DNA from 2 places in the Kitasatospora sp. YST-16 genome. Region 2 is predicted to be linked to the other one. Evidence: predicted binding sites of a transcription regulator. Region 2 holds the regulator's gene; the other holds the start of a gene.
The links. Region 2 encodes HspR, which represses chaperone genes until heat shock. Its sites were predicted from a motif close to TTGAGNNNNNNNNNCTCAA; they were not measured.
Positions count from the first base shown of each region.

Region 1: the regulator HspR is predicted to act here: its motif matches at 4,432-4,450, upstream of lon (endopeptidase La).

Region 1 covers NZ_CP113837.1:4,620,439-4,627,472, forward strand. Annotated here, with positions in the region: gene OU787_RS21240 (multifunctional oxoglutarate decarboxylase/oxoglutarate dehydrogenase thiamine pyrophosphate-binding subunit/dihydrolipoyllysine-residue succinyltransferase subunit) at 1-838, opposite strand, end outside; gene OU787_RS21245 (HAMP domain-containing sensor histidine kinase) at 1,139-2,287, opposite strand; gene OU787_RS21250 (response regulator transcription factor) at 2,368-3,102, opposite strand; partial or broken gene OU787_RS34850 (rhomboid-like protein) at 3,406-3,978, shown strand; gene lon (endopeptidase La) at 4,473-6,866, shown strand.
Region 2 covers NZ_CP113837.1:3,406,900-3,413,933, reverse strand. Annotated here, with positions in the region: gene OU787_RS15625 (LuxR C-terminal-related transcriptional regulator) at 1-151, shown strand, start outside; gene OU787_RS15620 (LuxR C-terminal-related transcriptional regulator) at 148-1,161, shown strand; gene OU787_RS15615 (LuxR C-terminal-related transcriptional regulator) at 1,158-2,123, shown strand; gene OU787_RS15610 (hypothetical protein) at 2,139-2,747, opposite strand; gene OU787_RS15605 (hypothetical protein) at 3,186-3,329, shown strand; gene OU787_RS15600 (helix-turn-helix domain-containing protein) at 3,346-4,371, opposite strand; gene OU787_RS15595 (heat shock protein transcriptional repressor HspR) at 4,576-5,106, opposite strand; gene dnaJ (molecular chaperone DnaJ) at 5,114-6,265, opposite strand; gene grpE (nucleotide exchange factor GrpE) at 6,402-6,992, opposite strand; gene dnaK (molecular chaperone DnaK) at 6,989-7,034, opposite strand, start outside.

The sequences.
Region 1 (7,034 bases), 1.2 Mb from region 2:
CGGTGAAGTCGTCCATGGTCAGCTTGTTGGCGCGGGCCCGGCGGACGATGTCCTCGTAGGCCTGCCAGAAGCCGAAGAAGTCGAGCGTCTCGGCCTTCTTGATGGCCGCGACGACCAGCTGGCGGTCGCCGTTCGGCTTGACCAGGTCGATGGCGAGGCCCAGGTTCACGTGCTCGGGCTTCACCAGGTAGGACTTGCCGTCCTCCACCTTGTAGCTGTAGTTCATCGCGGGGTTGGCCTTCACGGCCTGGACCAGCGCGTAGCCGATCAGGTGGGTGAAGGACACCTTGCCGCCGCGGGCGCGCTGCAGGTGGTTGTTGATGACGATGCGGTTGTCGATCAGCAGCTTCGCCGGGACGGCGCGCACCGAGGTGGCGGTCGGAACCTCCAGCGAGGCGTCCATGTTGGACGCCACGGCCTTGGCCGGGCCGCGCAGCTGGACCAGCTCGGGGCCCTCGGCGGCGGCCTTCGCGGGCGCGGCGGCGGCCGGGGCCGCCGCCTTCGGCGCGGGCGGCGCGGCGGGGGCGGCCGGGAGCGGCGCGGGGGCGGCCACCGGCTGCGCGGGCGCCGACGCGACGGGCGCGGGGGCGGCGGGCGCGGCCGGAGCTGCGGCAACGGGAGCGGCAACGGGGGTCGGCTGGGCGCCGACCGGAGTTGCGGCCTGGGTCACTGGAGTCACCTCGGTACCGGGCTTGTAGTCGGCGAAAAAGTCCCACCAGGCACGGTCGACCGAGGCCGGGTCCTGGAGGTACTGCTGGTAGATCTCGTCGACGAGCCACTCATTGGGGCCGAAGCCAGTGGAGCTTGCCGAGCTGGGGGTTTCTTGGTGTGGCGACACGGGGCAACCGCCCTCTTCCGCTTCCTTTTGGGATGGTGGACAGCGGGGATTAAGGCTACGCCTCCGACCAGTGATCGCGCAGTCCCCGGTGGTCAGGCGTCACCCAGATCACACCGCCGAGCGGGTTTTTGGCCGGATCCGAGCGTTAGGGATGCCGGAAATCAGGGAAAAGGCCCCTGATCGGTCGTGGTCATACTGGCAGAAAATCGGACGAAGTAGTGGTCTGGACCAGTTGGCGGTCCGGAGCGGGGGCCGGTGCCGAGCAGCCCGTCCCCGGTTTGTACCGATTCCGCCACAGTCTCAGACCGGCGCCGGCGTCTCACCCGGCAGGGTGACCTCGATCCGGCAGCCCGCGGCCGCCTCCGCCACCCGGATCCGGCCGCCGTGCAGGTCCACCGCCCAGCGCGCGATCGCCAGCCCGAGGCCCGTCCCGCCGTCGCTGCCCGGCCCCAGCGCGGTCGGCGAACCGCTCCGGCCGAACCGCTCGAAGACCCGCTCGCGGTCCGCCGCCGGGATGCCCGGACCCTGGTCCTCCACCTCCAGCAGCAGCCCGCCGCCCTCGGCCGCCCGGGCCCGCACCGTCACCGTGCCGCCGGCCGGCGAGTGCTTGCAGGCGTTGTCCACCAGGTTGGCCACCACCTGGTGCAGCCGCTCCTCGTCCGCCACCGCGGACAGCCCGGCCGGCTCCACCTCCACCTCCAGCCGGACGTCCCCGCGCCGGGCGTACGCGCCGCCCGCCGTCGCCCCGTCCACCGTCACCCCGCGCAGCACCCCGTCCAGGAACGGGCGGACCGGGAACGGGCGGGAGTCCAGCGGGACCACGCCGTCGTCCAGCTTCGACAGGTCCAGCAGGTGGGTCACCAGCCGGCCCAGCCGCTCGGTCTGCTCCAGCGCGGTGCCCAGGTTCTTCGGGTCGGGCTTCACCACGCCGTCCACCACGTTCTCCAGCAGGCCGCGCAGCGCCGCGATCGGCGTGCGCAGCTCGTGCGAGACGTTGGCGATCAGCTCGCGGCGGTGCCGGTCGGCGGCCTCCAGGTCGCCCGCCATCCGGTTGAAGGTGTCGGCCAGCTCGCCGATCTCGTCCCGCGAGGACACCTCGACCCGGGCGCTGTAGTCGCCCTCCGCCATCGACCGCGCCGCCGCCGTCATGTCGCGCAGCGGCGCCGTCAGCCCGTTCGCCAGGAACTGCATGAACAGCAGCGAGGCGATCAGCGAGAAGATCATGATGATCCGGATCTGGGTCTCCGACCGGATCGCCACCACCACCATCCCGGTGGCCAGCACCACCGAGACGACCACCAGCACCGCCAACTTGCCCTTGATCGAGCGGACCGGGTCGAACGGACGGATGTCCGTCCACACCCGGTGCGCGGCGCGCGCCGCGAGCGAGGGCCGGGGCCGGGGGGGAGCCGGTTCGGCTTCCCCGTTGCGTTGCTGCGGAAAGGTCATGGTGTCCCTGCGACTTGTCCTCGGTGAGGGGGCCGGACGCGCCGCGGACGGGCCCGCGGGCCCGGACCGGCGGCGTCCGGTCAGGACAGCGGGGCCTCCAGCGCGTACCCCACGCCGTGCACCGTGCGGATCCAGCTCGCGCCGATCTTCCGGCGCAGCGCCTTCACGTGGCTGTCCACCGTGCGGGTGCCGGACGCGTCGGTCCAGTCCCACACCTCGGCCAGCAGCTGCTCGCGGGTCAGCACCGCGCGCGGCTGCGCCGCCAGGCAGGCCAGCAGGTCGAACTCGGTCGGCGTCAGGTGCACGTCGCCGCTGCCCAGCCGGACCCGGCGCTGCACGTGGTCGATCTCCAGCTCGCCGAACCGCAGGGACCCCAGCGCGGGCGTCCGGGCCGCCTGCTGGGCCCGCTCCACCCGGCGCAGCAGCACGTTCACCCGGGCCGCCAGCTCGCGCATCGAGAACGGCTTGGTCATGTAGTCGTCCGCACCGACGCCCAGGCCCACCAGCAGGTCCGTCTCGTCGTCCCGCGCGGTCAGCATCAGCACCGGCACCGGGCGCTGCGCCTGGATCCGGCGGCACACCTCCAGGCCGTCGAAGCCCGGCAGCATGATGTCCAGCACCACCAGGTCCGGCTGCCAGGTGTGGAACCCGTCCACCGCGCCCGGCCCGTCGTGGGCCACCGCCACCTTGAAGCCCTCGGCTCCCAGCCGCGCCGCGATCGACTCCGCGATGGTCGGCTCGTCCTCCACGACGAGCACCCGTCGCTGGGTGCCCACCGGTCCACTGCTGATCGGCTCTTGCTGAATCTCTGTCACGGTCACGCCACCGCCCCCAGGGCTCGCGGGCCGGCCGTCCGGGGGGACGGCGGGCTTCCGCTCGTAGTCGTCTTGTTTCCGTCGCGCCGTTCCGGCGCTGAGTGCCCCCGCCCGCGGTCGGGGCAGGTTTGGCAGGTCCCCGCTCGGACGGGCACGGGCCGATACCTTACCCGCAGCACTTGCGAGCTGTAACGGTACGTGTGCGAGCGGCACGTGCCCGGGCAGAGGTCTTCACAGAAGTTCCTCAGACACCTCTCACCCGTCACCCGTATCGTGGGCACGACGAAGCGTCCTGGAGGCACCATGACCAGCGCGGAACTGCGCCGACGACTGATCCGGCCCGGACTCCGGGCCGTGCCCACGCCGCGGGCCAACCCGTTCGCCCTCGGTTACCTCGCCCTGCTGCTCGGCACCACCCTCTACGCGCGCTTCGGCGACCAGGACACCGTGCACCGGCTCCAGTCGCTCTCCTCCACCGACGCGCACAACCTGCTCGTCCACCCCGCGCTCTCCCTGGTCGGCAGCGGCCTGTGGGTCGCCGGACCGGTCTGGATGCCCTACTTCTGGGCCTTCGCCCTCACCGTCGCACCCTTGGAACGACGCATCGGCGGCCTTCGTGCCCTCGGCGTCTTCGGCGCCGGCCACATCGCCGCGACCCTGCTCTCGCAGGCCGTCGTGGTGGCCGCGGTGGCGGCCGGCGGAGCCGAGACCGAGCTGCTCGACGCGATGGACATCGGCGTCTCCTACGGCGTCCTCACCTCGCTCGGCGCGCTCGCCGGACTGCTCGGCCCGACCGGGCGGAAGGTCGCGCTCGGCGCCGGGCTCGCGCTGATCGGACACCAGCTGCTGACCGACCCCGACCTGATCACCTCGGTCGGCCACCCCGCCGCGCTGGGGGTGGGCGTCGCGCTCTGGCCGCTCCTGCGCGGGCGCGGGCCCCGCGGCCCGTGGCGGACGCGGCGGGCGCGGACGGCGCGACCGGTGCCGGTGTGGGGCGCGCAGGGCGGCCGAAGGCGGCCCCGGCGGAAGGGTGACCGCGCAGTCGCACCGGCACGCGGGCGGGCCGCCCGTGCCACGACCTTTCCGGCCCGCGCCTGCCGCCCCGCGCAGTTCCCCGCGCCCCTGACGGGGCGCGGGGTTTTCGCTGTGCCGGGATTCCTCGGGCCGGCCGGCTTCGCGCGCTGCCCGTGCTGTTCCGCAGTCTTCCGGGCCCCTCTTTTCTCGGCTCCGTGCGGTTCCCCGCCTTCCGCCGACGCGGGGTTTCCGCTGTGCCGGGGTGTGTTCACTGGGGGTGAACGCGGGGTGGGGAACAATCGGGGGGCGCCAGACCTTAGTCAGGTCAGCTCAAGTTCACTGACTGGGGAGAGATCATGGCATCGATGTCCGCTCCGCTCACTCTGCCGGTGCTGCCGCTCGACGACGAGGTGGTGCTCCCTGGCATGGTGGTTCCGCTGGAGCTTTCGAATCCCGAGGTGCGGGCCGCCGTGGAGGCGGCGCGGGCCGGGAGCGGAGGGGGGAAGCCGCAGGTGCTGCTGGTGCCGCGGCTGGACGGGTCGTACGCGGCGGTGGGGGCGCTGGCGACGGTCGAGCAGGTGGGGCGGCTGGCGGACGGGGATCCGGCGGCGCTGGTGCGGGCGGTGCGGCGGGTGCGGATCGGGGCCGGGACGACCGGGCCCGGGGCCGCGCTGTGGGTGGAGACCACGCCGTTCAAGGAGTCGGACCAGGGGCTGCCGGTGGCGGGGCGGGCGGCCGAGCTGGTCAAGGAGTACAAGGCGCTGTCGACGCAGTGGCTGCGCCGTCGCGGGGCCTGGCAGATCGTCGACCGGGTGGCCGCGATCGAGGACGTCGGCGAGCTGGCCGACAACATCGGGTACGCGCCGTTCGCGACCGCCGAGCAGAAGCTGAAGGTGCTGCTGGAGGCGGACCGCCCGGCCCGGCTGGAGTACGCGCTGAGCCTGCTGCGCGAGCACCTCGCGGAGGAGGAGGTCAACGACACCATCCGCAAGGACGTCGAGGAGGGCGTGGCCAAGCAGCAGAAGGAGTTCCTGCTGCGCCGCCAGCTGGAGGCGGTGCGCAAGGAGCTGGCCGAGCTGAACGGCGAGAGCGACTCCGAGGAGGACGACTACCGGGCCCGGGTCGAGGCGGCCGCGCTGCCCGAGAAGGTGCGCGAGGCGGCGCTCAAGGAGGTCGACAAGCTGGAGCGCGCCAGCGACCAGTCGCCCGAGGGCTCGTGGATCCGCACCTGGCTGGACACCGTCCTCGAACTGCCGTGGAACGAGCGCTCGGAGGACGCGTACGACATCGCCGGGGCCCGCGCCGTGCTGGACGCGGACCACACCGGGCTGGCGGACGTGAAGGACCGGATCGTCGAGTACCTGGCGGTGCGCAAGCGCCGGGCCGACCAGGGCCTCGGCCAGATCGGCGGGCGCCGGGGAGGCGCGGTGCTGGCGCTGGTCGGGCCGCCCGGGGTCGGCAAGACCTCGCTGGGTGAGAGCGTGGCCAAGGCGATGGGCCGCTCGTTCGTCCGGGTCGCGCTCGGCGGCGTGCGGGACGAGGCGGAGATCCGCGGCCACCGCAGGACGTACGTGGGCTCGATCCCCGGCCGGATCGTCCGGGCGGTCAAGGAGGCCGGGACGATGAACCCGGTGGTGCTGCTGGACGAGATCGACAAGGTCGGTTCGGACTACCGGGGCGACCCGGCGGCGGCCCTGCTGGAGGTCCTCGACCCGGCGCAGAACCACACCTTCCGGGACCACTACCTGGAGGTCGAACTCGACCTCTCCGACGTGGTGTTCCTGGCCACGGCGAACGTGCTGGAGGCCATCCCGGAGCCGCTGCTGGACCGGATGGACCTGGTCCGGCTCGACGGCTACACCGAGGACGAGAAGGTCGCCATCGCCCGCGACCACCTGCTGCCGCGCCAGCTGGCCAAGGCCGGCCTCGGCGGGGACGAGCTGACGGTGGACGAGGCGGCGCTGCGCAAGCTGGCCGCCGAGTACACCCGGGAGGCGGGCGTCCGGAACCTGGAGCGGTCGATCGCGCGGATCCTGCGCAAGGTCGCCGCGCAGACCGAGCTGGGCGAGCGCGAGCTGCCCGCCGCGGTCGGCGCGGACGACCTGCGGGCCCTGCTGGGCCGGCCGCACCACGTGCCGGAGGCGGCGCAGGAACCGGCCGAGCGGCGCACCGCGGTGCCGGGCGTGGCCACCGGGCTGGCGGTCACCGGGGCCGGCGGCGACGTCCTCTACATCGAGGCCTCGCTGGCGGACGCCGAGACCGGAGCGACCGGGCTGGTCCTGACCGGCCAGCTGGGCGACGTGATGAAGGAGTCCGCGCACATCGCGCTCTCCTACCTGCGCTCGCGCGGCGCCGAGTTGGAGCTGCCGGTGACCGGGCTGCGCGAGCGGGGCATCCACCTGCACGTGCCGGCCGGGGCGGTGCCGAAGGACGGCCCGAGCGCGGGCATCACCATGACCACGGCGCTGGCCTCGCTGCTGTCCGGCCGCAAGGTGCGCACCGACGTGGCGATGACCGGCGAGGTGTCGCTGACCGGGCGGGTGCTGCCGATCGGCGGCGTCAAGCAGAAGCTGCTGGCCGCGGACCGCTCCGGGGTCACCACGGTGATCATCCCCAAGCGCAACGAGGCGGACCTGGACGACGTCCCCGCCGAGGTGCTGGAGCGCCTGACGGTCCACCCGGTGTCGGACGTCCGCGAGGTGCTGCGGCTGGCCCTGGAGCCGGCCGAGGTGCTGGTGGCGGCGGCCTGACGCCCGGAGCAGGGGCCCCGTGGACACGTTCCACGGGGCCGGGGGCCTGCCTCCGAACCCCCGCCTGCCCCACGACGCCTGGCACGCGCCCTCCTTGCCCGCCATCGGGCAGGAGGGGCCCGCTCGCCGCACCGGCCGAAAACCCGAGTACACCCAGTACAAGGGCTT
Region 2 (7,034 bases):
GCTGGCGGCCGGACTGACCCAGAAGGCGATCGCCTCCCGCCTCGGCCTCTCCGAGCGCACCGTCGCCGCCCACATCGCCCGGCTGCGCGAGCACCACGAAGCGGAGACGCTGTTCCAGCTCGGCTGGCTGATGCGGGGAGGCGACCGATGAGCCCCCGCCTGCCGAACGACGCCGAGCGCGCCCTGTACCGCGAAGTGGTCGCCCAGGGCGGGATGGTGCTGCTGCGGGAGGCGATGGAGCAGGCCCCGGACGCCACGCTCGGCCTGATCGAGCTGGGGCTGCTGCTGCACCACGACCACGGGCAGATGCTGACGGCCGCGCACCCGCGGGCGTTCGGGGAGCGGGCGAGCGCGGAGCTGCGCAGCGCGGCCAACGGGATGCTGCGGGCGGCCGAGCACGCCGCGTCCCGGCTGGAGGACCTGGTCCAGGCGTACGACGCGGCGCCGCGGCGGGGCCGTCCGTCCCGGCCGTTGCGGTTGGTGGCGGGGCAGCAGATCGCGCACCACATCGCCCGGATCGAGTCCGAGATGCGCGAGGAGACCTTGGCGGCGCAGCCGGGCGGGGCCCGGCCGGTCCGGGTGATGCAGCAGACCCGGGCCCGTTTGCTGGGCTTCCTGGCCACCGGCATCGAGTTGCGCACCCTCTACCAGCCGGGCGCCCTCGCCGATCCGCCCACGGTGGACTACGCGGCGACGCTCACGGCGGCGGGCGAGCGCTTCCGGGTGCTGGACGAGCCGTTCCAGCGGATGGTGATCTTCGACCGGCGGGCGGCGGTGGTCTCGGCCGCCGCGGACGACCGGCAGGCGATGATCATCGAGGACCCGGCGGTGCTGGCCACCCTGGTGGACCGCTTCGAGCGCGACTGGGCGCGGGCCGAGCGGGTCGACTGGCAGGCCGCCGCCGGCCGCCCGCGTCCGACCGGTGTCCCGTCCGAACTCACCGACCTGCTCGCGGCCGGGCTGACCCAGAAGGCGATCGCCTCCCGGCTGGGCCTGTCGCCGCGGACGGTGGCCGGGCACATCGCCCGGCTGCGCGAGTTCTACGATGCGGAGACCCTGTTCCAGCTCGGCTGGCAGCTGCGCGGGGCGTCCGGACGACCCGCCGCACCGCCCGGGGAGCAGCCCCCGGGGCGGACGGCCGAGAAGGAGGGTGGGCTGTGAGCGAGGCGAACGCGGCCGCACTGCCGAGCGAGTCGGAGCGACGGCTCTACCAGCAGATCCTGGACCAGGGCGGACGGGTGGCGTTCCGCGAGGCGGTGGAGCAGGACCCGACCGGGGTGCTGCGGCTGATGGAGCTCGGGCTGCTGGTGCACGACGCGGCCGAGCAGTCGCTGACGGCGGTCGACCCGCGGGCGGTCAGCGACCGGATCAGCGCCGAACTGCGCGCCGAGGGCACCCGGATGCTGCTGCGCGCGGAGGAGATGCCCGCGCTGCTGGAGGACCTCACCCACGCCTACGACGCGACCCCGCGCCGGGCCGACCGCTCCAGCGTGGTGCAGCACGTCGACCGGACCGAGCAGATCCGGCACCGCGTCCTGCAGTTGGCGAGCGAGGCGCACGAGGAGGAGCTGTCGCTGCACCCGGGCGGCGCCGGGCCGGCGGACCTGCTGGAGGAGTCGCTGGAACGCACCCGCCGCTTCCTGGAGCGCGGGGCGAGCATCCGCACCGTCTACGAGCCGACCGCGCTGCTGGACGGGCCGACGGTGCGCTGGGCGGAGCAGGTCACCGGCTGGGGAGGCCGGTTCCGCACCCTGAGCGAACCGTTCAGCCGGATGCTGGTCTTCGACCGCCGGATCGCCGTCGTCCCGGCGTCGGCCGACAACTCCAGTGCCGCGTTCATCGAGGACCCGGCGGTGGTCTCGTTCCTGGTCGCCGCCTTCGAACGGGACTGGGAGCGGGCCGACCGGGTCCAGTGGCGCTCTGCCGAGCACGAGGGCGAGAGCGTCGTCCCGGTCCACGAACAGGTCGGCCGGCTGCTCGCCCAGGGCCTGACCCAGAAGACGATCGCCTCCCGGCTGGGCCTCGGCGAACGGACCGTCGCCGCGCACATCTCCCGGCTGCGCGAACTCCACGACGCGGAGACCCTGTTCCAACTGGGCTGGCAGATGCGGGGAACCGACTGACCGGGTGACGGGACGTCAGCCGGTGGCGATCTCCGGGGACCAGAAGCCGTACGGGCCGGCGTGCTCGCGGCGCGGCCGCGGGAACTGGTCGCCCGGCGCGGTCCAGAAGCCGCCGCGCAGCGACAGCGCCATCCCGGCCCAGTCCAGCGCGGTCTCCACGGTGTGGTGCAGCGCCTCCTGCGACCAGGTGTCGTCGAAGACCAGCGGGAGCACCGGCGAGACCTGCTCGATGGTGGCGATCAGCGGGTTGTGCGTGATCGCCTCGTCCACCAGCAGCACGATCGGCTTGCGCAGCGCCGAAGCCCACCCGAGCTCCAGGCTCACCCCGGCCGACAGCGGCGCACCGACGTACGCGAACACCAGGTCCGCGCTCTGCATGGCCCGGAAGTCCGAAGGCACCCGCTGCTCCGGCGCCCGCCCCGCCACCGTCCACGCGTCACTGTGGTGCGCGCTGTACACCGCCGCCCCGCTGTCCAGCAGCGTGCTCCGCAGCGTGGTCAGCCGAGTCCGGCTGGCCAACGTCACCACGCTGTCCGCCGGCCCGGTCAGCCGCATCAGCGGCGCGGCCAGGAACACGCGTGCGCGCCGCCCTTCGGCGCGGTGCTGCAGGTGGTGCTCACTCATGTCGACTCCGGGGGGAGGGCCTGTCTGAAGTGTGGGTTCTGGCAGGCGGTTCGTTGTTTGGGAATGCTGCTGGGCATCCGGTATCGTCTCGACCGAATATTGGCGCGCCCATGCCATTTGCCGCTTCCTCGATGTACCGGGCCCGACTCCATCGATCGATGGTGGACTGATCGTCGCGGTCGCAAGGTACGACCGTCCACCGGTGTCAGGTGTCATCTCCCTGCATGGCAGGGAGATGACACCGTCGGCCACTTGGGGAAGGATGTGCCATCTGCGACAGTTGTCGCTGGAGTTCTGGCGGGATTGGGTATGGCTTGATCGGAAGTCATGCGCTTCACTCGTCAGCAGGAGAAGTCGGCCGACCGGTAAACGGATCAGCTCGAGAAGGGGAGTGGCGCTATGCGTAGGATGTTCCGGTTTATGGTCTCGGCCGCGCTCATGGCGATGGTAGCGGTGATCGGCGCTACTCCGGCCTCCGCCACCGACGTGCTGTGGACGGCCTCCAAGCCACAGGTCGTGACGGCGGAGCCGGCTCCCGAGGCCGCGCGCGCGATGCTCGCCTCCGACGTGCTCTGGACCTGATCGATTCGGCTCGAGGTCAGTCCTGGGGCCCCTCGGAGTCGAACAGCGGCATGGTGCGGTGTCCCTGGGCGAGCTTCCAGCCCAGTTGGAAGAGCGTCTCCGCGTCGTACTCCTCGCGCAGTTCGGCGATGTGCCGGGCCAGTGTCCGTTCGCTCAGCCCGAGATTCCGAGCTATCACCCGGTGCCCCACCCCCTGAAGCAGCATGCGGATGATGTTCTGGCGGAGCAGCGACACGACTTCGGGCGGCACTTCATTGCTGCCCGGAAAAGGAATGGCCCGCTCCCAGCATATCTCGAAGGAATCCACGAGATAGGCCACCACTGCCTCGTCCATGACGATGGCGGCGCGCTCATTGTCATTGTCGAAAGGGATGATGGCGATGCTGGAGTCGATGACGATCAGGCGAGTGAACGGCTCGCCCAGAGTGCGGACCTCTCCGCCCTCTTTGGTCATCGCGGCCACGTATTCTCGGGCCGGCGCAGAATAGCGGGTGCTGGGCTGGTAGATCGTTCGGCGTGCCACACCACGGCGCAACATGTCCACGTCGAGCGCGATGGCCGCAGCAGGTGAGAATGAGCGGGCCCCGCCTCCCGGCTGGGCGCTGAGGACCTCCTGGGCGGCTTGGTCCATGAATTTCGAGAGTCGGCGGTTGATTTCGGTCTTACCGGAGACGTGCTCGATGTTCCCGCCGTCCTGGCGGGTCGAAATCCTCCCTCCGTAGACGAGGGTCAGGTCGTGGAGATCCGAAGATACGCTCGCAGCCCTGGTCATCAGTTCGAGGGCGCTGCGTTGCCAGGAAGCGCTCAGTCCGTCGGCGAGTTGCTGAGGGTCGACTGCCACCAGTACCTGGGGGTCGTTGACATCGGATATCAACAGGCCGATGTCCACCAGCTCCTGCAGCGGTTCTCCGCAGTGGGCCGCCACAGAGCCAGGAGAAACGCGTCCACCGGAGTTGATGATGGACTTGTAGAGATCGCGGGCGCTGGCCGTCACGACACCGAGCCCCGCGTTGGTGAGGCCCGGCACCTGAGCCTTGCTCATCTGTTGCCTCCTGCCCTAGCTCGAACGACAGCCGCGATTCTTGTGTGCGGGTGATCCTAAGCGGTGCGTCCTGGCCGACGGAGCCGTTTGCTCACCGTTCGGGAAGCACGGATGGGATGACTGGTGCACTCTCTCACCATGCCGAAGCCGCCGGCACCCCCCGAATGGTAGGGCGACGGCGGCTCGGTGCGTCCCGGCGGGGTGTCAGCGCTTGGGCCGCCAGACCACCAGCGCGCTGGACTGCTGGACCTGCTGGTAGGGGACCAGGTCGCGGCGGTAGGAGGCGTGGACGGCGGCCTCGCGCTGCTGGAGGGTGGCGGCGGCGCCCTCCAGGGCGTCGACGAGTTCGCTCACGCGGGACTGCAGGGCGGTGACCTGGTTCTCGAGTTCGATGATGCGCTTGATTCCGGCCAGGTTGATGCCCTCGTCCTGGGAGAGCCGCTGGACCTCGCGCAGCTGCTGGATGTCCCGGGCGGAGTAGCGGCGGCCGCGGCCGGCGGTGCGGTCGGGGCTGACCAGGCCGAGGCGGTCGTACTGGCGGAGGGTCTGCGGGTGCAGGCCGGAGAGCTCGGCGGCGACCGAGATGACGTAGACCGGGGTGTCCTCGGTGAGGACGTAGGGCGGGGCGGCGGCGCGCGGGCGGCCGCCGCCGGGCAGGCCCTCGCCGAGACCGGGGCCGGGGCCGATCCGGCCGGTGCCGTCGCCGCCGTGGCTACTGTCGGGGTGGGGACTCATCGGGGTCTCACGCTCCCTCCGCCGCCTTGAACAGGGCGGCTCGCGGGTCGTCCGAGGCGGTGGCCTCGCGGTACTGCTCCAGTGCGGTCAGCGCGTCTCCGTCGACGTGCTTGGGCACCGTGACCTCCACGGTGACCAGCAGGTCGCCGCGGGTGCCGTCCTTGCGGGTGGCGCCCTTGCCGCGGGCCCGCATGGTCAGGCCGTTGGCGCTGCCGGGCGGCAGCTTGAGCTTCACGGCCGGGCCGTTCAGGGTCGGCACCTCGATGGTCCCGCCGAGGGCGGCTTCGGGGAAGCTCACCGGCACGGTCACCGTCAGGTTGTCGCCCTTGCGCCCGAACACCGGGTGCGGGTCGACGTGCACGGTGACGTACAGGTCTCCGGGCTGGCCGCCGCGCTCGCCCTGGGCGCCCTTGCCCTTGAGCCGGATCCGCTGGCTGTCCTGCACGCCGGCGGGGATGCGGACCTGCATGGTGCGGGCGGAGGAGGCCCGGCCGCTGCCGTGGCAGACGGTGCACGGGTCGTCGACGATCATGCCGCGGCCCTTGCAGTCCCGGCAGGGCTCGGAGAGCGCGAAGGCGCCCTGGCCGCGGCTGACGGTGCCAGCGCCGACGCAGGTCGGACAGACCCGCGGGGTGGTGCCGGCCTTGGCGCCGGTGCCGGCGCAGGCGCGGCAGGCGGCCTGGGAGGTCATCCGCAGCGGCACGGTCGCGCCGTCCACGGCCTCCTCGAAGTTCAGCGTGACCTCGGTCTCGACGTCGGCCCCGCGGCGCGGCTGGGCGGCCTGCCGGCCGCCGCGGTTGAACAGGCCGCCGAACACGTCGCCGATCCCGCCGCCGCCCGTGCCGCCGCCGCCGTTGAAGAGGTCGCCGAAGTCGAAGCCGCCGGACGCGCCGCCCGCACCGCCGGGCCGGAAGCCGCCGCCCGCGAACAGCGAGCGGGCCTCGTCGTACTCCTTGCGGCGCTTCTCGTCCGAGAGCACGTCGTAGGCCTCGGAGATGTCCTTGAAGCGCTCCTCGGCCTTGGCGTCGCCCTTGTTCGCGTCCGGGTGGAACTCGCGGGCCAGCTTGCGGTAGGTCTTCTTGATCTCTGCGGGGGTGGCGTCCTTGGGCACGCCGAGGACCTTGTAGTAGTCCTTCTCCACGTAGTCCTTAGCGCTCATGGCCTTTGACCGCCACCTCCCGGGAAACCGAAGTTCTGTTGCCTGTCGGCACCGCGGTGCGGTGCCCTGATACGGCGCTGCGGAGCCGGCCGCCGTACTGGACGACGTACGACTCCGCAGCGCACGGGGACTCTACTCAGCTGTCGGACGAACCGTCAGCCTTGTCGCCGTCCGGCTCGCCGGTGGTCTGGGTGCCCGGCTGGGGCTCCGCGACCGCGACCATCGCCGGGCGGATGATCCGCTCGCCGATCCGGTACCCGGGCTGGAGGATCTGCACGCAGGTGTCCTCCGTCACGTCCGACGAGTAGCTGTGCATCAGCGCCTCGTGGATCGTCGGGTCGAAGGGCTCGCCCTCCTTGCCGAACTGCTGCAGCCCGAGCTTGGCGACGACCGTCTCCAGCGACTCGGCGACCGACTTGAAGCCGCCCGTCACCTCGCCGTGCTCGCGGGCCCGGCCGATGTCGTCCAGCACCGGGACCAGCGACTCCAGGATGTTGGAGACGGCGATCTCGCGGACGGTGGAGCGGTCGCGCTCGACCCGCTTGCGGTAGTTCTGGTACTCGGCCTGGAGCCGCTGCAGGTCGGCGGTGCGCTCGCCGGCCTCGCGCTTGGCGGCGGCCAGCTCGTCGGCACCGGCGCCCGCGACGGCCTCCTCGGCTGCCTTGAGCACTGCCTCCTCGGCGGCGGAGTCGTCGCCGGGCTGCTCGCCCTGCGGCTTCTCCGTCATGCCGCACCGCCCTTGGGCTTCTCGTCGTCGACGATCTCGGCG